One region of the Butyrivibrio sp. FC2001 genome, then DNA from elsewhere that is predicted to be linked to it. Evidence: predicted binding sites of a transcription regulator. Region 1 holds the regulator's gene; each other region holds the start of a gene.
The links. The regulator HrcA, encoded in region 1, represses chaperone genes, less so after heat shock. The targets are predictions, from matches to a motif close to TGTTAGCACTCNNNNNNNNNGAGTGCTAACA.

Region 1 (6,094 bases):
AAGCTTTTGTCGATAACAGGAGATTTTCCTGAGATTGCGGTACCGGACAGAAAGTGGCTCGGCACAAAGATAACTTCTATAGATAATATTCCGGGAGAAGGAATAGTCAGATTAAGAGATCTTGTACCACCTACTGATGAGAGATCAGTGAGAGTTGCGGATGGCGGCTGGCATTTTGGCTACATGGGAGGATATCACGAGACGAATCCCGCCAAGAGAATTGGCGTTAAGGTCAAGGCTGCGGCTCATCAGGAGTACAACGACAGAGAAATACTTGCAGAGACCATGGACAGACTGGTGCTTGGTCAGGATATATTTGGAAGAGATGCAAAATTCGAAAGAGTTCAGATAGATGACACATACCCTGCGTACTTAAGGGAGCATATTGGGGAATATGACTTCCTGGTTATGCCTGAGATTACAGCTTTTTCAAGGCTGTATCACAGGTTTGATATCACAGTGGGGAGATTTTGCAGAAAAGCTTATCATAAGCTGAGGAGGATGCTGAAGTAAGGTAGCAGAGGCAGAGCATAGCTGCCATCAGGCTACGAGGAGTTAACCGGAGGAGTGGTATTATGAGCACAAATTTATCCAAAAGGATGTCGAGCCTCAGGGTTTCGCCGACCACCGCGCTTTTTGCCAAGGTGGAGGAGATGAAGCGTAAGGGCGAGGACATCGTTTCACTTAATGTGGGAGAACCTGATTTCCCAACACCCGAGCATATCAAGGAGGCCGGGATAAAGGCTATCAGGGATGATTTTACGAAGTATACGACTGGAAATGGAATTGCGCCTTTAAGAGAGGCGATTATAGAGAAGCTCCGCAGGGACAACGGCGTCACCTACGGAATGGATGAGGTTGCTGTCATGGTTGGTGCGAAGCAGGCGTTGTTTGCTGCGCTTTGTGCTGTTGCCGGTGAGGGTGATGAGGTAATTATCCCGACACCGTGCTACGTCAGCTATCCCGATATGGTCAGCCTTGCAGGCGGTACTCCTGTAATGGTAGGCAGAAACGATGATTTTTCACTTGATCTTAAGGCTATTGAGGATGCTTGTAACGAGCACACCAAGGCCGTCATTATATGTACTCCCGACAATCCCACCGGTAAGGTTTATGGTGAGGAGGAGCTCAGGGGGCTTGCGGAGATCGCAGTCCGCAAAGATATCTTTGTTATTTCCGATGAAATCTATGAAAAAATAATATTTGAAGGAAGTCGTCACTTCAGTATTTCTTCTATAGAAGGGATGAAGGACAGAACAATCGTGGTTAACGGTTTTTCAAAGACCTATTCCATGACTGGCTGGCGACTTGGATACGTATGCGGAAGACGCGATGTGATAGCCAATTCCATCAAGGTTCAGAGTCAGACTACCACAACTCCGCCGAGTATATCCCAATATGCGGCTGTTGAGGCTTTAAACGGCCCTCAGGACTGCGTGGCATATATGACAGCAGAGTTTGAAAAAAGAAGGAATTACGTTCAGGAGAGACTTTCAAAGATACCTGGCGTTGTGAGTCACGAGATCCAGGGCGCTTTTTATGCGTTCTTTGATATAAGAAATTTTCTCGGTAAAGAATACGAGGGCTATGGAGTTATCGAAAAGGATACGGAGCTTTGTGAGTATCTTTTGGAAAAACACCACGTTGCAGCGATGCCCGGAAGTGCTTATTTTGCGCCTGGTTTCTTGAGAATTTCCTTTGCATCATCCATGGAAGTGCTTAAAATGGCGTTTGACAGAATCGAAATTGGTCTAAATGCGCATAAATGTTGACTTTTTTTCGAATTTGTACTAAACTCAAAAACGTAATGATAAATTTGCAAAAACGCAAAGCATGCGTTCCTTACGTGAAAGAGAGGGAGATATGGCTGACGACAAGTTGAGAGAAGCAGCTTTAAAGCCGATTGCGACTATCAAGAAACCGGTAATTGCTGCAGAAAAGAAAGAAGAAGCAAAGACTGTAGATGCAGCTGAGGCTAAGAAGGAAGAGGCTAAGGCAGCAAAGAAACCTGCAGCTAAGAAGACAGCAGCAAAGAAGACTACTGTTAAGAAGGCAACACCTGTAAAGGCTGCTGAGAAGAAGGAAGAGAAGCCCGCAGCTAAGAAGCCTGCAGCTAAAAAGGCACCTGTTAAGAAGGCTACAGCTACTAAGGCTGCTGCAAAGAAGACTGAGACCAAGAAGGCTGAGGCTGAGCCCGAAGCAAAGAAACCTGCAGCTAAAAAGGCACCTGCTAAGAAGGCTACAACTACAAAGGCTGCTGCAACAAAGACAAATATCGTTCTTCAGTTCGCAGACAAGAGTGTTACTTATGACACCTTCGTTGAGAATGCTAAGAACGTTTGGCAGTATGACATGGGTAGAAAAGTTTCCGAGATCAAGACTCTTGAGCTTTATGTTAAGCCTGAGGACGGAAAAGTATATTTTGTTGTTAACGGCGAAGTTCACGCTGAATTCAACTTATAATTGTGTGAGCATATTATCCCCGAGGATTATTCCTCGGGGTTTTTTCTTTGTATTGACATTAGGAATTTATAGTGGTAATTTATTCTCAGAAGATGTTAGCACTCAACCTTAATGAGTGCTAACACAAAACAAAAAGGAGGTAATCTGATGCAACTGGATGACAGGAAAAAGAAAATACTGCATGCAATTGTTCGCAATTACCTCGAGACAGGCGAGCCTGTCGGCAGCAGAACTATTTCAAAATATACGGATTTGAATCTCAGTTCTGCCACTATCAGAAATGAGATGGCAGATCTTGAGGAGATGGGACTTATATTACAGCCCCACACTTCCGCGGGACGAATTCCTTCAGACCAGGGATATCGAGTTTATGTAGACGAGATGCTGGCTGAGAAGGAACAGGAAGTTGAGAATATGAAGGAGATGCTTCTTGATAAGGAAGAGAAGCTTGATAAGCTCCTTAAGCAGGTTGCCAAGACCCTGGCGGTCGATACCAACTACGCTTCAATGATCTCAGCACCCGTGATCCGCAGGAACAAGCTTAAATTCGTTCAGCTTTCAAGAGTGGATGCGGAACATCTCCTTACCACTATTGTTATAGAAGGTAATGTGATCAAGAATCGCATGATAGAGGTGGAGCAGGAGCTTTCCGAAGCAGATATGCTTAAGCTCAACATCCTGCTCAATACCAGACTTGCAGGTCTTTCGGTTGAGGATATCAACCTGGGACTTATAACCGCCATGAAGCAGGAGGCGGGAATACACAGCGAGATAATCGACAGGATACTGGATACAGCCGGTGAAGCAATTACAGAGGATGAGGATCTTCAGATTTACACCAGCGGCGCCAATAACATCTTCAGATATCCCGAGCTTGCTGATAAGGATAGAGCAAGTGATCTTATTACTACCTTTGAGGATAAGAGCGATCTTACAAGTATCGTAGAGAATGCTCTTCAGTCTTCATCAGAGGAGACAGGAATTCAGGTTTACATCGGTAATGAGTCACCGGTTCAGTCCATGAAGGACTGCAGCGTCGTGACTGCAACCTATGACCTGGGTGAAGGAATGCGAGGAACGGTAGGTATTATCGGACCCAAGCGAATGGATTATGACAAAGTTGTCGGGGCGCTTAAGAATATGATGAGAGCGCTGGATGATTTATATAAAAAAGAGTAGAACCAGTAAGGAGTATTTAAATTGAGTAAGGAAGTAAAGAAGGACGTTAATAAAGAGTCCGGAAAGAAGACATCAAAGGAGCTTCAGCAGGAAGTAGCTGAGAAGGCAAAACAGGTTGCAGATGCTGCAAACAAGGTTGCCGAGGCCGCTGAGGAAGAGGCTGCCGCTGCTGAGAGCGCAGAAGCAGGTGCTGAAGGCGCTGAGAACGGCGAAGGCGAGAAGAAAGGTCTTTTCGGTAAAAAAGAAAAGAAGAATCCCTTCAAAGAGAAGTTTGAGGAGATGCAGGACAAATATCTGCGTCAGGTTGCGGAGTTTGAGAACTTCCGTAAGAGAACCGATAAAGAAAAATCTCAGATGTTCGATCAGGGAGCATCAAATGTACTTGAAAAGATTCTTCCTGTTGTTGATAACTTCGAAAGAGGACTTGCTGCAGTCCCTGAAGAAGAGAAGAATTCCGCTTTTGCAGATGGAATGAACATGATATACAAGCAGCTCATGAAGCAGATGGAGGATCTTGGTGTTACTCCCATCGAAGCTGTAGGAAAGGAATTTGATCCTAATTTCCACAACGCTGTAATGCAGGTTGAGAGCGAAGATGTCGAGGAAGGATTCGTAGCACAGGAGCTTCAGAAGGGTTATATGTACCGCGACACAGTGCTTAGACACAGCATGGTTGCCGTTGCTAGATAAAACAATTCAATCATTTAGATTTATATATGGAGGAATAAAAAATGAGTAAGATCATAGGTATCGACTTAGGAACAACTAACAGCTGCGTAGCTGTTATGGAGGGTGGTCAGCCCACAGTTATAGCTAATGCAGAGGGTGCAAGAACAACACCTTCTATCGTAGCTTTCACAAAGAATGGCGAGCGTCTTGTAGGTGAGCCCGCTAAGCGTCAGGCAGTAACAAATGCTGAGAACACAATCTCTTCAATCAAGAGAGATATGGGTACAGATAACGGCCGTACAATCGATGGCAAGAAGTATTCACCTCAGCAGATCTCAGCTATGATTCTTCAGAAGCTGAAGGCAGACGCAGAACAGTATCTCGGCGAAAAAGTAACAGAGGCAGTAATCACAGTACCCGCATACTTCAATGATGCTCAGCGTCAGGCTACTAAGGATGCTGGTAAGATTGCAGGTCTTGATGTAAAGCGTATCATCAACGAGCCCACAGCAGCAGCTCTTGCATACGGTCTTGATAACGAAAAAGAGCAGAAGATCATGGTTTATGACCTTGGTGGTGGTACTTTTGATGTATCTATCATTGATATAGGTGATGGCGTTATCGAAGTTCTTTCAACAAACGGTGACACACACCTTGGTGGTGATGACTTCGACCAGAAGATCATCGACTGGATGGTATCTGAGTTCAAGGCTAAGGAAGGCGTAGACCTTTCAGGCGATAAGATGGCTATGCAGAGACTTAAGGAAGCAGCTGAGAAGGCGAAGAAGGAGCTCTCTTCTTCAACAACAACCAACATCAACCTTCCTTTCATCACAGCTACAGCTGAGGGACCCAAGCACTTTGATATGGACCTCACAAGAGCTAAGTTCGAAGAGCTTATCCACGATCTCGTAGAGAGAAGTGCTATTCCTGTACAGAACGCTATGAAGGATGCAGGTCTTAACTATTCAGACCTCGGCAAGGTTCTCCTTGTTGGTGGTTCAACTCGTGTTCCCTGCGTAGTTGAGAAGGTTAAGCAGCTTACAGGTCAGGAGCCTTCCAAGAACCTCAACCCTGATGAGTGCGTAGCAGTTGGTGCTGGTATCCAGGGTGGTAAGCTTGCAGGCGATGCAGGTGCAGGTGATATCCTTCTTCTTGACGTAACACCTCTTTCTCTTTCAATCGAGACAATGGGTGGTGTTGCTACAAGACTTATCGAGCGTAACACAACTATTCCTACAAAGAAGAGCCAGGTATTCTCAACAGCAGCTGATAACCAGACAGCAGTTGATATCAACGTTCTTCAGGGTGAGAGACAGTTTGCTAAGGACAACAAGTCACTTGGTCAGTTCCGTCTTGATGGAATCCCGCCGGCAATGAGAGGCGTTCCGCAGATCGAGGTTACATTCGATATCGATGCAAACGGTATTGTTAATGTATCAGCTAAGGATCTTGGAACAGGTAAAGAGCAGCACATCACAATCACAGCTGGTTCTAACATGTCTGATGAGGAAATCGATAAGGCTGTAAAGGAAGCTGCTGAGTACGAAGCTCAGGATAAGAAGCGTAAGGAAGGCATCGATACTAGAAACGAAGCTGATTCCTTCGTATTCCAGACAGAGAAGGCTATTCAGGAAGTTGGCGATAAGATCGATGCTTCTCAGAAGCAGACTGTAGAGGATGACCTTAAGACTCTCAAGGATACTCTTGAGCAGACTAAGGATCGTGAGCTTACAGACAGCGAGATCGACACAATCAAGAGCCAGAAGGAGAAACTTATGAC
Region 2 (6,094 bases), on a different contig from region 1:
TATCACTTTGGTAAGAACGGAAAGCTTAAGAAGATCAGCTTGGGAAAAAAGAAATAATCTATACAAAAATACCCTGCAGCTTTATTAAAGGCTGCAGGGCTTTTTTAATCATTCTCAGAAATAAAACTCTCTAATTTTTCGACAAACATCTGACCCATTTCACTTAAGGATACTCCCTTTCTTGTGATGTAACCAAAGGTAAGGGTTTCGTCCTCTTTTAGCTTGATATGCGTAAGATCAGAGGAATTAAGGCTGTCGCCAAGCATCGCTGCACCGACAGCATAGCCGTTAAGACCAAGCATAAGCTCTATGGAAGTAGCACGTTCGTTGGTGCTTATAACCTTTTTGTAATCATAGGTTGCAAGAGCTTCCTCTCTGTAATAGAAGGAGGTATTATCACCCTGGTCAAAAACCATGCAGGGATAGTCCTGCAGATCCTCAAGGGAAAGCTCCTCCCTGTCAGCAAGAGGGTGGTCCTTTCTTAAATAGACGTAGGTGTTTCTGGTGAAAAGCTCATGGAATTCAAGGGAAGCATCTGCGAATATCTTTTTAAAGGTATTCTTATTGAAATCACTAAGGGCAATAACACCAATTTCACTCTTTAAGGTCTTTACGTCTTCAATAACTTCGCTTGTCTGAGTTTCCTTGATTGAAAACTGATATTCATCATAATCATATTCCTTTACGGTATCGATAAAGGCATTAACTGCGATGGTGTAGTGCTGCATTGAAACTGAAAAGGTGGGCTTTACGCTTCCCTTATTAAGATATTTTTCTTCCACCTTTGCAAACTGCTCAACAGCATTCCTTGCGTAAGCTATAAATGATGCACCGGCTGAGGTTGTAACAACACCATTGTGTACTCGTTCAAAAATCTGGATTCCGAGCTCCTTTTCCAAATCTCGCACTGCACTGGAAAGACCGGGCTGAGATACGTATAGTATGTCAGCGGCCTTTCTTATGGAACACTCCTCGTCGATTGCTATAACATATTTAAGTTGTAATATTGTCATGGTTTGATACCTCATTATTTTATTTACCTACTAATATACCATATAAATAGTATATTAGTTTCATGTTTTCTGACATGAGGGAAATTTTTATAAAATAATTAGCACTCACTTGACAAGAGTGCTAACAAGTGTTATAACAGTTATAGAACAAGGGAACAGAAATAAAGGGAGCAATAATAATTGTAAAGTCTCCGGTTCCGATGCTCGAAGAAAATAAAAGTCATATATATAGGAGGTAATTATTATGTTGATGCCTAGTATTTTTGATGAGAAGTTATTTGATAACTGGTTTGATTTCCCGATGTTTAACGACTTCGATAACACCGAGAGGAAGCTCTACGGAAGACATCCTGAGAGACTGATGAAGACTGATGTTCATGAGTCTGAGGATCACTATGAAGTTGACATAGATCTTCCGGGATTTAAGAAGGAAGAGATTACCCTTGAGCTTGATAACGGATACCTTACAGTAGGCGCTGCTAAGGGCCTTGATAAGGATGAGACAGACAGTAAGGGTAAGCTCATCAGACAGGAGCGCTACAGCGGATCAATGCAGAGAAGCTTCTATGTAGGTGAGAATCTTACAGAAGAAGATATCAAGGCAAGCTTCAAGGATGGCGTACTTAGTCTCAATGTTCCTAAGAAGGAGCAGGCTAAGGTTCCTGAGAAGAAGATGATAATGATAGAAGGCTGATTAGAAGTAAGAAGCAGATAGTCAAGATAATTCCACCTAAAAACTCTTAAATATGTTGCTTTAAACGGCTCGGTGCAAAGATTACACCGGGCCGTTTCTTTGCTGTAGCTATAAGAAAGACTTTTAGCTATATACCAATAATTCGTATATTAAGGTAATAAAAAATAATGTATAATAATTAAGTTGAATAAAATGTTTTTTTAAGCGAGGAGGATATGTATGAAGAAAAAGTTTGGCATTAGGGAAGTTGTAGCAGTGGGCATAGGAACCGCTCTTTTTGTGGCTCTTACGTCTGTTCAGGTTCCGCTGGTTGTTATCCCTAATACGGATCTTCAGCCCAGAATGGCTGTTATGGCTTTCTTTGCTACGGTTTTTGGACCTATAGTTGGGGGAATTATAGGGTTACTTGGACATGCGCTCGGAGATGCTATCTTTTGGGGCTCTGTATGGTGGAGCTGGGTTATCCCGGATGGAATTGTAGGTGCGATCATCGGTATATTTGCTAAGCAGTATGCTGTTAAGGATGGTGGCTTTACAAAAAAGAGCTCTATATCTATTTTTAACGGTGTTCAGATTGCTGCAAATGCAATTGCATGGATTGCTGTTGCACCTGCACTTGATATTTTGATCTATGCTGAACCTGTAAATAAAGTCTTCACACAGGGTGCGTTTGCTTTCCTTGGAAATATAATCATTATCGGTATCCTTGGAACTCTTATTATTGCCGGCTATTCCAAGATTGCAGAGAAATCAAATAATCTGTCAGTGGAGGAATAATCATTAAGTGAGAGAGCCTATAATTGAGTTTAAGGATTTTTCATTTAAATACAGATCTCAGAAGGAGCCAACTCTTAAGAATATTAACCTGAAGATTTATCCCGGTGAAAAGATCCTGATCGCAGGACGGTCAGGCTGCGGAAAATCTACGCTGGCTCACTGCCTGAATGCACTGATCCCGGGATCCATCCAGGGTGATATCAGCGGTAATCTCCGAGTTTGCGGTAACGATCCCGGCAAGCTCGGAGTTTTTGGAATGTCCAAAATCGTAGGAACTGTGCTTCAGGATACGGATGGTCAGTTTATAGCTCTCACTGTTGCTGAGGATTTGGCGTTTGCCCTTGAAAATGAGAACACACCTCAGGACGAACTTTTTGAAAAGGTAGGAGATGTGGCTAAAAAGCTTGATATTTCCGATCTTTTAGAGTGTGCTCCGGGTGAACTCTCCGGAGGCCAGAAGCAGAGAGTATCTCTCGGTGGAGTAATGGTCTGCGATGTCAAAATTCTTCTTTTTGACGAGCCCTTGGCAAATCTGGATCCTGCCACCGGAAAGAGAACCATAGAGCTTATGGATGATCTGTGTAAAAACGACGACATGACCGTTGTGATAGTGGAGCACAGAATAGAGGATGTTCTTCACAGAGATATCGACAGAGTAGTTGTTCTTAGTGAAGGTGAGATTGTAGCGGACATGACTCCCGATGAGCTTTTGTGCTCTGACGTTCTTTCGACCCACGGTATACGTGAGCCTCTCTATATTACTGCGCTTAAGGCTGCGGGGGCTGACATTACCCCGGATACTCATCCGCAACATATAGAATCGATGCTAATCGATCCCTATAAAGAAAATGTAATACAATGGTTTCATAAGACAGAGAGACAAAAGAGCGAAACCTGCGATGATACGATCTTAGAAATTGAGAACCTCTGCTTTAGCTATGACGGAATTAACAAGACGGTAGACAATGCCAGCTTCAAGGTAAAACGCGGTGAGCTCTTTGCTCTTGTGGGTAAAAACGGTGCAGGAAAATCCACCCTGTCATCACTTATCTGCGGTTTTAATAAACCAAACACCGGCAGGATTTTACTTGAAGGAGCGGATATAGCAGAACTTTCCATAAAGGAGAGAGGCGAGAGAATAGGCTATGTAATGCAGAACCCAAATCAGATGATCAGTAAGACCATGATATCTGAGGAGGTAGGGCTTGGACTTTTTGTAAAGGGAGTTCCCCAGGATGAAATAACAAGGAGAGTCAATGAGACCCTTAAGATATGTGGTCTGTATCCCTATAGAAACTGGCCGATATCAGCCCTTTCCTTTGGCCAGAAAAAGAGGGTGACCATTGCGTCAATTCTTGTCATGAAGCCGGAGATCCTTATTCTTGATGAGCCTACGGCAGGTCAGGACTATGCCCATTACACGGATATCATGGAATTTATTCTGAAGATTAAAAAGGCTCTCGGAATAACTATCATGATGATAACCCACGATATGCACCTTATGCTTGAATACACAGACAGATGCATAGCTATGGCTGATGGTCAGTTGATAATGGATGCCAAGCCCTTTGACGTACTTACAGATGAGGCAATCTGTGACAGGGCGTATCTTAAAAAAACGTCCCTGTATGAGCTCTCATTAAAATGCGGTATAGATGACCCTTCTGAATTCACGGCAAGATTTATCGATGATGAGAGGCGAAGAAGGAAGGAGGCGTGTGATGAACAGAATGATATCCTATGAAAACAAGGATACTCCTATTCATAAGCTCAGCGGCTTTACAAAGCTGGTGTTCTTCCTCCTCTGGTGTATTACAAGTGCCATAACCTTCGATACCAGAGTACTTGTTGTGATGATCATTATGGGCGCTATGATATACATCATATCCGGCACAAAATGGGAGCAGGTTTCCGGAGTATTTGCCATTATCATGTTTTTTATGGTGCTTAACATTCTGGGGATTTTCTTTTTCTCGCCCTATGAGGGCTGCAAGATATACGGAAGCCGTACGGACCTTTTGCATCTGTTTGGTAATTACACCATAACCTCAGAGCAGCTGTTTTATGAATTTAATGTACTTATTAAGTATTTTACGGTGATTCCGTCCATATTTATTTTTCTTACGACTACTGATCCAAGTGAGCTTGCTGCATCACTAAACAGGATAGGAATCCCATACACTGCTGCTTATTCTCTGGAGATAACACTTCGCTATATTCCGGATGTCCAGGATGAATTCAGAAGGATAAAGAACGCTCAGGAGGCCAGAGGAATAGAGATGAGCTCCAAGGGGAGCCTGTTATACAGGATAAAGAACACGGCAGTGATAATATTCCCGCTTCTTTTTTCATCAATGGACCGAATAGAGGTGGTAAGTAATGCCATGGAGCTTAGAGGCTTTGGGAAAAAGAAGAAGAGAAGCTGGTATTCACAAAAGAAGCTGACCGCGATGGACTTTGCAACCCTTGCATTTATTATCCTTTTTAGTATAGGTTCATTAGTGCTTACCTTTGCTGATGGAAGCAGATTTTATAATCCTTTTATATGATTATAAGGCTTAATTAATAATGCACCGACATATATAGTGTTAGAATAATTTTATACTATATATGGTCGGTGATTTTTTATGGCAAAACGGTCAATACTACAAAAAGTACGAATAGTATTTATAGCGCTTAGCGTATTATGTCTGATAGTTGCCATATTGTTTCTTAGACAGTTTGTAACTACAGATGATACCAGCTCGATGACTGGACCTGTTTACAAGGGAAAGGTCCAGTATCGGGTTCTTTTGATTGCTTCTTATAATTCCCAGTATTATACGTTTACACCTCAGATTGAGGGACTAAGAGAAAGTTTTGATCCAAACGGCATCGATCTTGATGTCGTGTGTATGGATGCCAAAAAACACAGCTCCGCAAAGGATATAGAGATATTCCATGATTTCTTTGTCCAGAGAGTTAATCTGGATAAGGATTATGACGGAGTAATGCTTGCAGATGATGAGGCGGTTAAATTCGCCATGCAATATAAGGATGAACTGTTTTCAGATATTCCGATCGTATTCTACGGAGTCAATAATCTGACAACTGCTCAGATGGCGGTAGAACGCTATGGAATGAACGGATATTACGAAAATGATTATCTTATTGATACCATAAAGCTTGCCATGAAGCTTATGCCTGATCGTAAGAAGTATTATGGAATACATGACAATTCTCCGGCAGGAATTGCGGATATGGTTCAATTTAACAGGCTAAAGCGGAATAGTACAAATGACTATGAGTTCCATGAGATAAACGTTGCAGACATGCAATTTGAAAAGTTTGAAAAGAAACTGCAGGAGATTCCTAAGGATGCAGTTGTGATTTACATGACCTGCTTTACAGACAGGGATAACAATGTTCATTCAACCAATGAGATGACAAATATTATCGTCAGTAACACTAATGTTCCTGTTTTAAGAAACTATCTAAGTGGGAATATTGACGGTATTCTCGCTAGCTTTGGACTTGATTTTACTTTTCTGTGCAAGACGGCGGCAAATGATATGATCAATCTACTTAATGGAAAGCCCATTGGACATGAAAAGCTTATTGTTGATTCTAA
Region 3 (6,094 bases), on a different contig from region 1:
TTCTTTTCCGCAATATGGACAGGTCGTCATTCATCACTCCTTTTATAGTGATCTCCTTTACATTTGTCCAGTACATCATCCAAAGATTTTTACCGCATAATTGATAATTATTCCTGCTGATCCGCCAGAAAGAATAAGTAATACTATCCCAACACCAATGCATATACGGCTTGCAATCTTCTTTTTTGTATCTCTCGAAAAATGTTTACCGGTACAAAGAAGGATTGCGTGTATTGCTGCTACCATTACCAATATACCGCGCAATAAAGTTCTTCCACTCCAAAACTGCTTACTGGTCTGTCTCCGCCGCGTATTTCAACCTTTGTGCAACGATTCTCAATCTTATGAATAAAAGCCGCTTTCTTTTCGGTGCTTTCTCGTTCAGCTAAGTCCTGGTCTTCATTTGCCCCCATGTAAACAGTCCATACGGTTAAGCTTCTTGTATATGGAAGATAAGCTGCGACTTTGTGCCGGAGAAATGAAGAAAGCATTTCGCCCTCCTGATACTTTAAGACCATGGCTTTCTGATCATCGTCTCCATTGCATATGCTCTCTCTGGTTGCATATATAATCATGTGTCGAACCTCATATCCTCTTGTAATAGTCATTTCATGTGTATGATAAAGTGTTTAAATCAATGTCACTTAATCACAGTACCCCTGACAGCAGTGCCAAATACCCAACAACATTAATCGATGAATGCAGCAATATGGAAGCAAAAATGTTTTTATTCCAGTCATAGAACAGCGTTAAGATAACTGCCGGAGCCAGATAATAGAAGAATTCCAATGGAGCTACGATATGTATGCAGTCAAATAAAACAATGGAAACCATTGTAAGAACAAGCCACATGCATTTTCTTTCCGGTCTGCCAATAACGCTGTAGCGAAACACCATTTCTTCAATTATGGGAGCAAATACGCATCCCTGTATCACGCCAAATGCCAAAGGAACTGCATTCAGCTGATTCTTTACGTTCTCATTATTAACCGGCAGAATAGCATTACAATAGGTATTAGCTATCCAGAGAACAAACATAGTCAGAGCTAAATCAATTACCAAAACAATCAGCCATCTCAGATAAAATCTCCCGTCCTTCAATTTTCTAGTAGCAATCTCAAGCAATTCATCTTTAAGCTCCTTGTGAAACATCAATAATACAATCACAAAGAGTAACACGTATACCATGAATGATGCCCATTCACCAGAAATAATTGGTGCGATAAGTTCCCATAGCCCAAAATTTATAAGATAGAATAGGGCTATCATGCACATTCTTTTACTATATAATTCAAGATATTTTTTCATATCAGTACTCATACTTATTAGCTTTTTTATGATGCTTCTCAAAAGTGCTCTTGATGATGAGTCCAGTGCCAACTACTACCGGAACGAATACAAGCAGGATGTCTGTAAGCGATGAATATGCAAAATATAGCTCTGTTCCAAGAACGAGCGCTACAACTAATAGGCACAGCGACATCACAAAACATCCCCATGTAAATTTGTTTTTATTAACTACTACTGCTATTGCTGAAATTATAAGAAGAACCAGAACTATTGCAGAAGTGCTTACCCTGCCGATCCTGTAGAATCCGAATGATGATACGCGTACCATCTTGAACAGCATGAATAAGCCGATGATAACAAGAACCCATCCAACATTTCTTTTTGTCATACTTGTTTCCCTCCAAATGATAAAATTCCCCCAAGCTTCAATTATATGGTAAAAATCTCAGTAATAGAAGTAATCTTTTGTATATGCTCATTTTACTTAATGAGATAGTGCAAATACATTGTCAGATAGGCGAAATAGATGTCTATAAATCCCTGAAAGCACTGATTATTCCTGCGTTTACATGTTGTGATAATTTTGTGATAGTTCCGGGAGTATTATCCGATCAGAACATAAGAAAAGGGCAGCCACGGTAGCGATGCTTTACCAAGGCTGAGCCCGAGGTCAGAAGGATAAAAATCCAGCAAAGGTAGCGACGCTTTATCGGAGCGGAGGAACAGATCCTGCGGTTCTACTATGAGGGGTAAAAGATATCAAGGGCGGCCTTCGCTTCACCCAAAGGTATCAATATAGAAGTCATCTACAGCGGCGGCGATTATTTTTCACCTGAGCCAAGGGATGCGACACTAAAAGAAGCCGGTGATGTGAACCGGCTCTTTTAGTGCGCTGATAATGGTTATAATGCATTTTCTTCTTGATCGGCATCAAGTCCCCAGTTCTCAGGGCTAGTTTCCTCAATCTTGGAAAAAAGAATAATAAAAAAATTCATACGCAGTCTCTTCAACTTCTCCGAATAAGATGGTTTTATTTGAGTTTTCATCAACTATATCTGAAAAAGCTTTTATCATAGTATCAATGTTATTCATCACACACTCCCTTTTGACCTAAATGTTCTATCCTCATTAACAGGATGCTCATTATTTTCATCTCGAATAGTTACTGTATATTTTACAGCATTTCCGTTCTCATCATACTCTGTTTTGATTGCAACTACAGTCATATTGCCACCATCAGCATTAGCATCATTTATTTCTTGAGTAAGGTCCTGTAAATCACTAGTCTCAATTTTTCCTTCAAGAGTTTTTACTAAATCTGTTGATCCCTCATTATTATCAATTTGAATGAATGTCTTAATTCCATCGATTGTATACGTAAGATCTATCTTTGATGGTCTCTGAGATTCCCCATCATATTTTACATCTACTTTAATCTTGACGTCTTTTCCTTCTGCTACGGCATTGCCTATTCTTCCTTCAGCTTTTTTATAAATGCTTTGGTTAATTGCTGTTCCTCTCATAGCAAGGTATGCAGACTGGCCAAGAGAGGTATCTTCAGAAAATCCTGATCCCTGGGCTCCCCCATGCTGGTATCTGCTAAGCTATAACAAAAATGTAACTGCATCTTCCACTAAAGGAAATAATCCCCCTTCAAATGCAGTTGATGAAAACTCTCGCACATGGTGGCAGGCATCATCCTCTAAACAGGGCGAATGGATCTGTATAGACCTTCAGGGTTCCCATACTGTACATGCGGTTCAGATTAATTTCGCAGATGACAAACTATCAGCCCCTGTTCCGGGAGATTTTGATAAAAGTGGAAGATATATAGAAGAACGCAGCTTGAGAACCAGATGGATTCTGGAAGGATCAACTGACGGTACTTCATGGGTAATTTTGAAAGACAAGTCAGACGCAGAAACTGATCTCCCCCATGATTTTATAGTTTTTAATGAAGAGCTGAATATCAGATTTATAAAGCTCACCATAGTTGAAGTTCCCTACGACCAGAATCCATGTATTTCAGGCTTAAGAGTCTTTGGAATAGGTAATGGACAAGCTCCTGCAGCCTCATCCTTTAACGTAAAGAGAATAAGTGACCTTGACATGATTGTTACAATTAATGAAGATGATGCAACAGGGCATACAATACTCTGGGGAACATCACCGGATAAGCTGTATCATAGCTGTATCACCTATGGCAATGAACAGAAAATAGGTGCGCTTATTAAGAATAAATCTTATTATGTAAGAGTCGATTCTTTTAATGAAAATGGTATTACAGAAGGTTCTGCCATTAAGCTTATCTGAATAATGACAATAATACTTTAATTTGATGGAGAGACAATATGAAAACTACTTACATTCTGGCAATTGGCAACAGTTTTTCCCGTGATGCAACAGCGTATCTTTATGATGTTTGCAAGAGCATGGACATCCCTGTTCATGTAGTAAATCTGTATATAGGAGGATGCCCCCTTGAGCGTCATTGGGAGAATATAGAGAAAAATGAACATGCATATCAGTATCAGGAAAACGGCGTAGTTACAGACAGATATGTAAGCATACAGGATATTCTTCATAGTAAACCATGGGATTATATTGTAACTCAGCAATCCAGCCACGACAGTGGCTGGCTCGATACATATGAGCCTTTCGCAGGACTTATGTTTGACTATATAAAGAAAGAGGTCCCTGGCGCTCAGATATGTATGCAGCAGACCTGGGCTTATGAAATTGATAGCGATCACGGTTGTTTTATCCGTTACAATCGCGATCAGCTTGAGATGTACAGACGTTCCAGAGCAAATTATCATACGATAGCAGATAAATATAATATTCCGCTTATCCCCTGCGGAGATGTCATTCAGAATATCAGAAAGCATCCTGAATTCGATGTAGCCAGGGGTGGAAAATCCATATGCCGCGACGGATTCCATATGCATTACCTGTATGGACGCTATGCCCTTGCATGCACCTGGGCGAAAACATTATTGAATGCCCCTATTGAGAACTGTACTTATCTTCCAAATTGCTGTGACACCGATGAAGAACTGGATGAAGCTCTTCTTTCCATAGTTAAGCAGGAAGTAGTATCGATTTAAAAAAATGCTCCTTAACCCGTTTGGATTAGGGAGCATTTTCACTATACTTTTACAGAATAAGTAATTTGATACAAACCCAAGTAACTATTAACAGCAATTTTATCATTACATATAAAATAAGCGGCCCGGAAGTGTTCCCGGGTCGCTTATTATTACGTTGTTATTAGGAGTTTTATGTTGTTATGCCTTTAGGCAATCATTATATGTTTCTTTTCAGGAAGCTTTTGCTGCTCCTTCTTAGGTATCGTCAATGAAAGAACTCCATGTTTGAAGGATGCTTTTACATCCTCTTCTGTAATCTGGTCGCCTACATAGAAGCTTCTCTGCATCGAGCCACTGTATCGCTCCTGCCTGATCAGACGTCCTTTCTTATCATTCTTGTCATTGTTCATGTTTTTTGAAGCACTGATTGTAAGGTATCCGTCATTCAGTTCAAGGTTAATATCCTCTTTGGCAAAACCAGGAAGATCAACACTAACTTCATACTGGTTATCCTCTTCCTTAACATCAGTCTTCATCAGCCTGTCGGCGTGACGTCCGTAGAGCTTCCGCTCCATGTTGTTCAGTTCTCTGAAATCCTGGAAATTGAACAGATTGTCAAAAAGATTTTCTTCAAAAATACTAGGTGCTAACATAGTTTTTTCCTCCTTTGCATCAAAAACATTTATTTTTGAGCATTGGGACGGAGGGTTTAGATCTAGGGAACTTCAGTCCTTATGGTCTTCTCTGTTCCTTTGTTCTATATATGGTATAACACCAAATTAGCACTCTGTCAAGTAGAGTGCTAATTATTTTTATAAGATAATTCCGTTCTCTATATGATATGAACAGCCTTCAATTTTGCTTATTAATAATACCCGTAACGACATACATCATGATAAGAACTGCAAGTGCAAGTACCCCATATCCCACAATGTAATATTTCATGCCAAATATATATTCTATTAAAGCAAGTGGTGTCCCCTTTAAAGGCCAGTTTACAAAAAAATAATTACAACCAAATTTCTTATCAAACAGAAGTATTGGAGGAACCACAATCATAAGGAAAATAATCTCATAATGAATATGTCTGAGATCAGGTTTAATTTCACCTTCCAGCTTTAGAAGTATCGGATACAGTATAAGGAGTCCGTGCCACAAATAGCTGTACAAGTTCATGAAATTCCAAACAGGGTAAAGATCTGCCCAGTCTGGAAACATAAGTGCACATAATGAAGCTGGCATTATGAGGATATATGCTATCTCACCAAATATTTCCTTAATCTTCGCAAATGGAGCATATTCACTTACAAGAAAGACAAATATTCCAATACTGCATATGTGAAGAGGCAGATATCCTATACCAAAATGCCCTACCCTTAAAAGATAAAGGTCTTTGAAAACCTCCAGTATCAGCATCGCTACCGGAATAGTCTTATTTATCCGTTCCTTTTTATCTTCGCTGAAGTGATTAATAAGGACGGCTGCTAAAACCACAAGAGCCAGGACAACAACAATACTTATAATATGCTCTATGCTAAACAATCCATACCCTATACCTGCAGGAAGATCGTCCTGCTGTTTCCAAAAATAATCCATCTGCATTTACTTCATATCATCCATATAGATTTTAGGGATGCCATTAAAACATTTGTGGCCGTTACCAATAAAAAATGTTCTCATCATTATCTTCCTGTCGTATTATTTTATGCCATTTG

Region 2: G601_RS0114370 (Hsp20/alpha crystallin family protein) is a predicted target of HrcA. The motif match lies at 1,110-1,140, and genes of this name have one in related genera.
Region 3: G601_RS0113355 (Hsp20/alpha crystallin family protein) is a predicted target of HrcA. The motif match lies at 5,157-5,187, and genes of this name have one in related genera.

Annotation. Positions count from the first base shown of each region.
Region 1 is NZ_AUJH01000003.1:263,136-269,229, forward strand. Features, by position in the region: gene G601_RS0101145 (glycosyl transferase GT17 family protein) at 1-513, shown strand, start outside; gene G601_RS0101150 (pyridoxal phosphate-dependent aminotransferase) at 576-1,772, shown strand; gene G601_RS0101155 (DUF6465 family protein) at 1,864-2,463, shown strand; gene hrcA (heat-inducible transcriptional repressor HrcA) at 2,611-3,642, shown strand; gene grpE (nucleotide exchange factor GrpE) at 3,664-4,332, shown strand; gene dnaK (molecular chaperone DnaK) at 4,374-6,094, shown strand, end outside.
Region 2 is NZ_KE384132.1:146,228-152,321, forward strand. Features, by position in the region: gene G601_RS25210 (family 43 glycosylhydrolase) at 1-57, shown strand, start outside; gene G601_RS0114365 (LysR family transcriptional regulator) at 105-1,013, opposite strand; gene G601_RS0114370 (Hsp20/alpha crystallin family protein) at 1,258-1,707, shown strand; gene G601_RS0114375 (ECF-type riboflavin transporter substrate-binding protein) at 1,927-2,484, shown strand; gene G601_RS0114380 (ABC transporter ATP-binding protein) at 2,492-4,228, shown strand; gene G601_RS0114385 (energy-coupling factor transporter transmembrane component T family protein) at 4,206-5,033, shown strand; gene G601_RS25215 (EAL domain-containing protein) at 5,112-6,094, shown strand, end outside.
Region 3 is NZ_AUJH01000032.1:3,724-9,817, reverse strand. Features, by position in the region: gene G601_RS26660 (hypothetical protein) at 76-246, opposite strand; gene G601_RS0113390 (hypothetical protein) at 246-575, opposite strand; gene G601_RS25145 (CPBP family intramembrane glutamic endopeptidase) at 649-1,320, opposite strand; gene G601_RS0113380 (hypothetical protein) at 1,310-1,678, opposite strand; gene G601_RS27105 (hypothetical protein) at 2,251-2,382, opposite strand; gene G601_RS0113370 (DNA/RNA non-specific endonuclease) at 2,382-2,813, opposite strand; gene G601_RS23260 (discoidin domain-containing protein) at 2,785-3,603, shown strand; gene G601_RS0113360 (DUF4886 domain-containing protein) at 3,642-4,397, shown strand; gene G601_RS0113355 (Hsp20/alpha crystallin family protein) at 4,586-5,032, opposite strand; gene G601_RS0113350 (YwaF family protein) at 5,232-5,975, opposite strand; gene G601_RS0113340 (YciI family protein) at 6,078-6,094, opposite strand, start outside.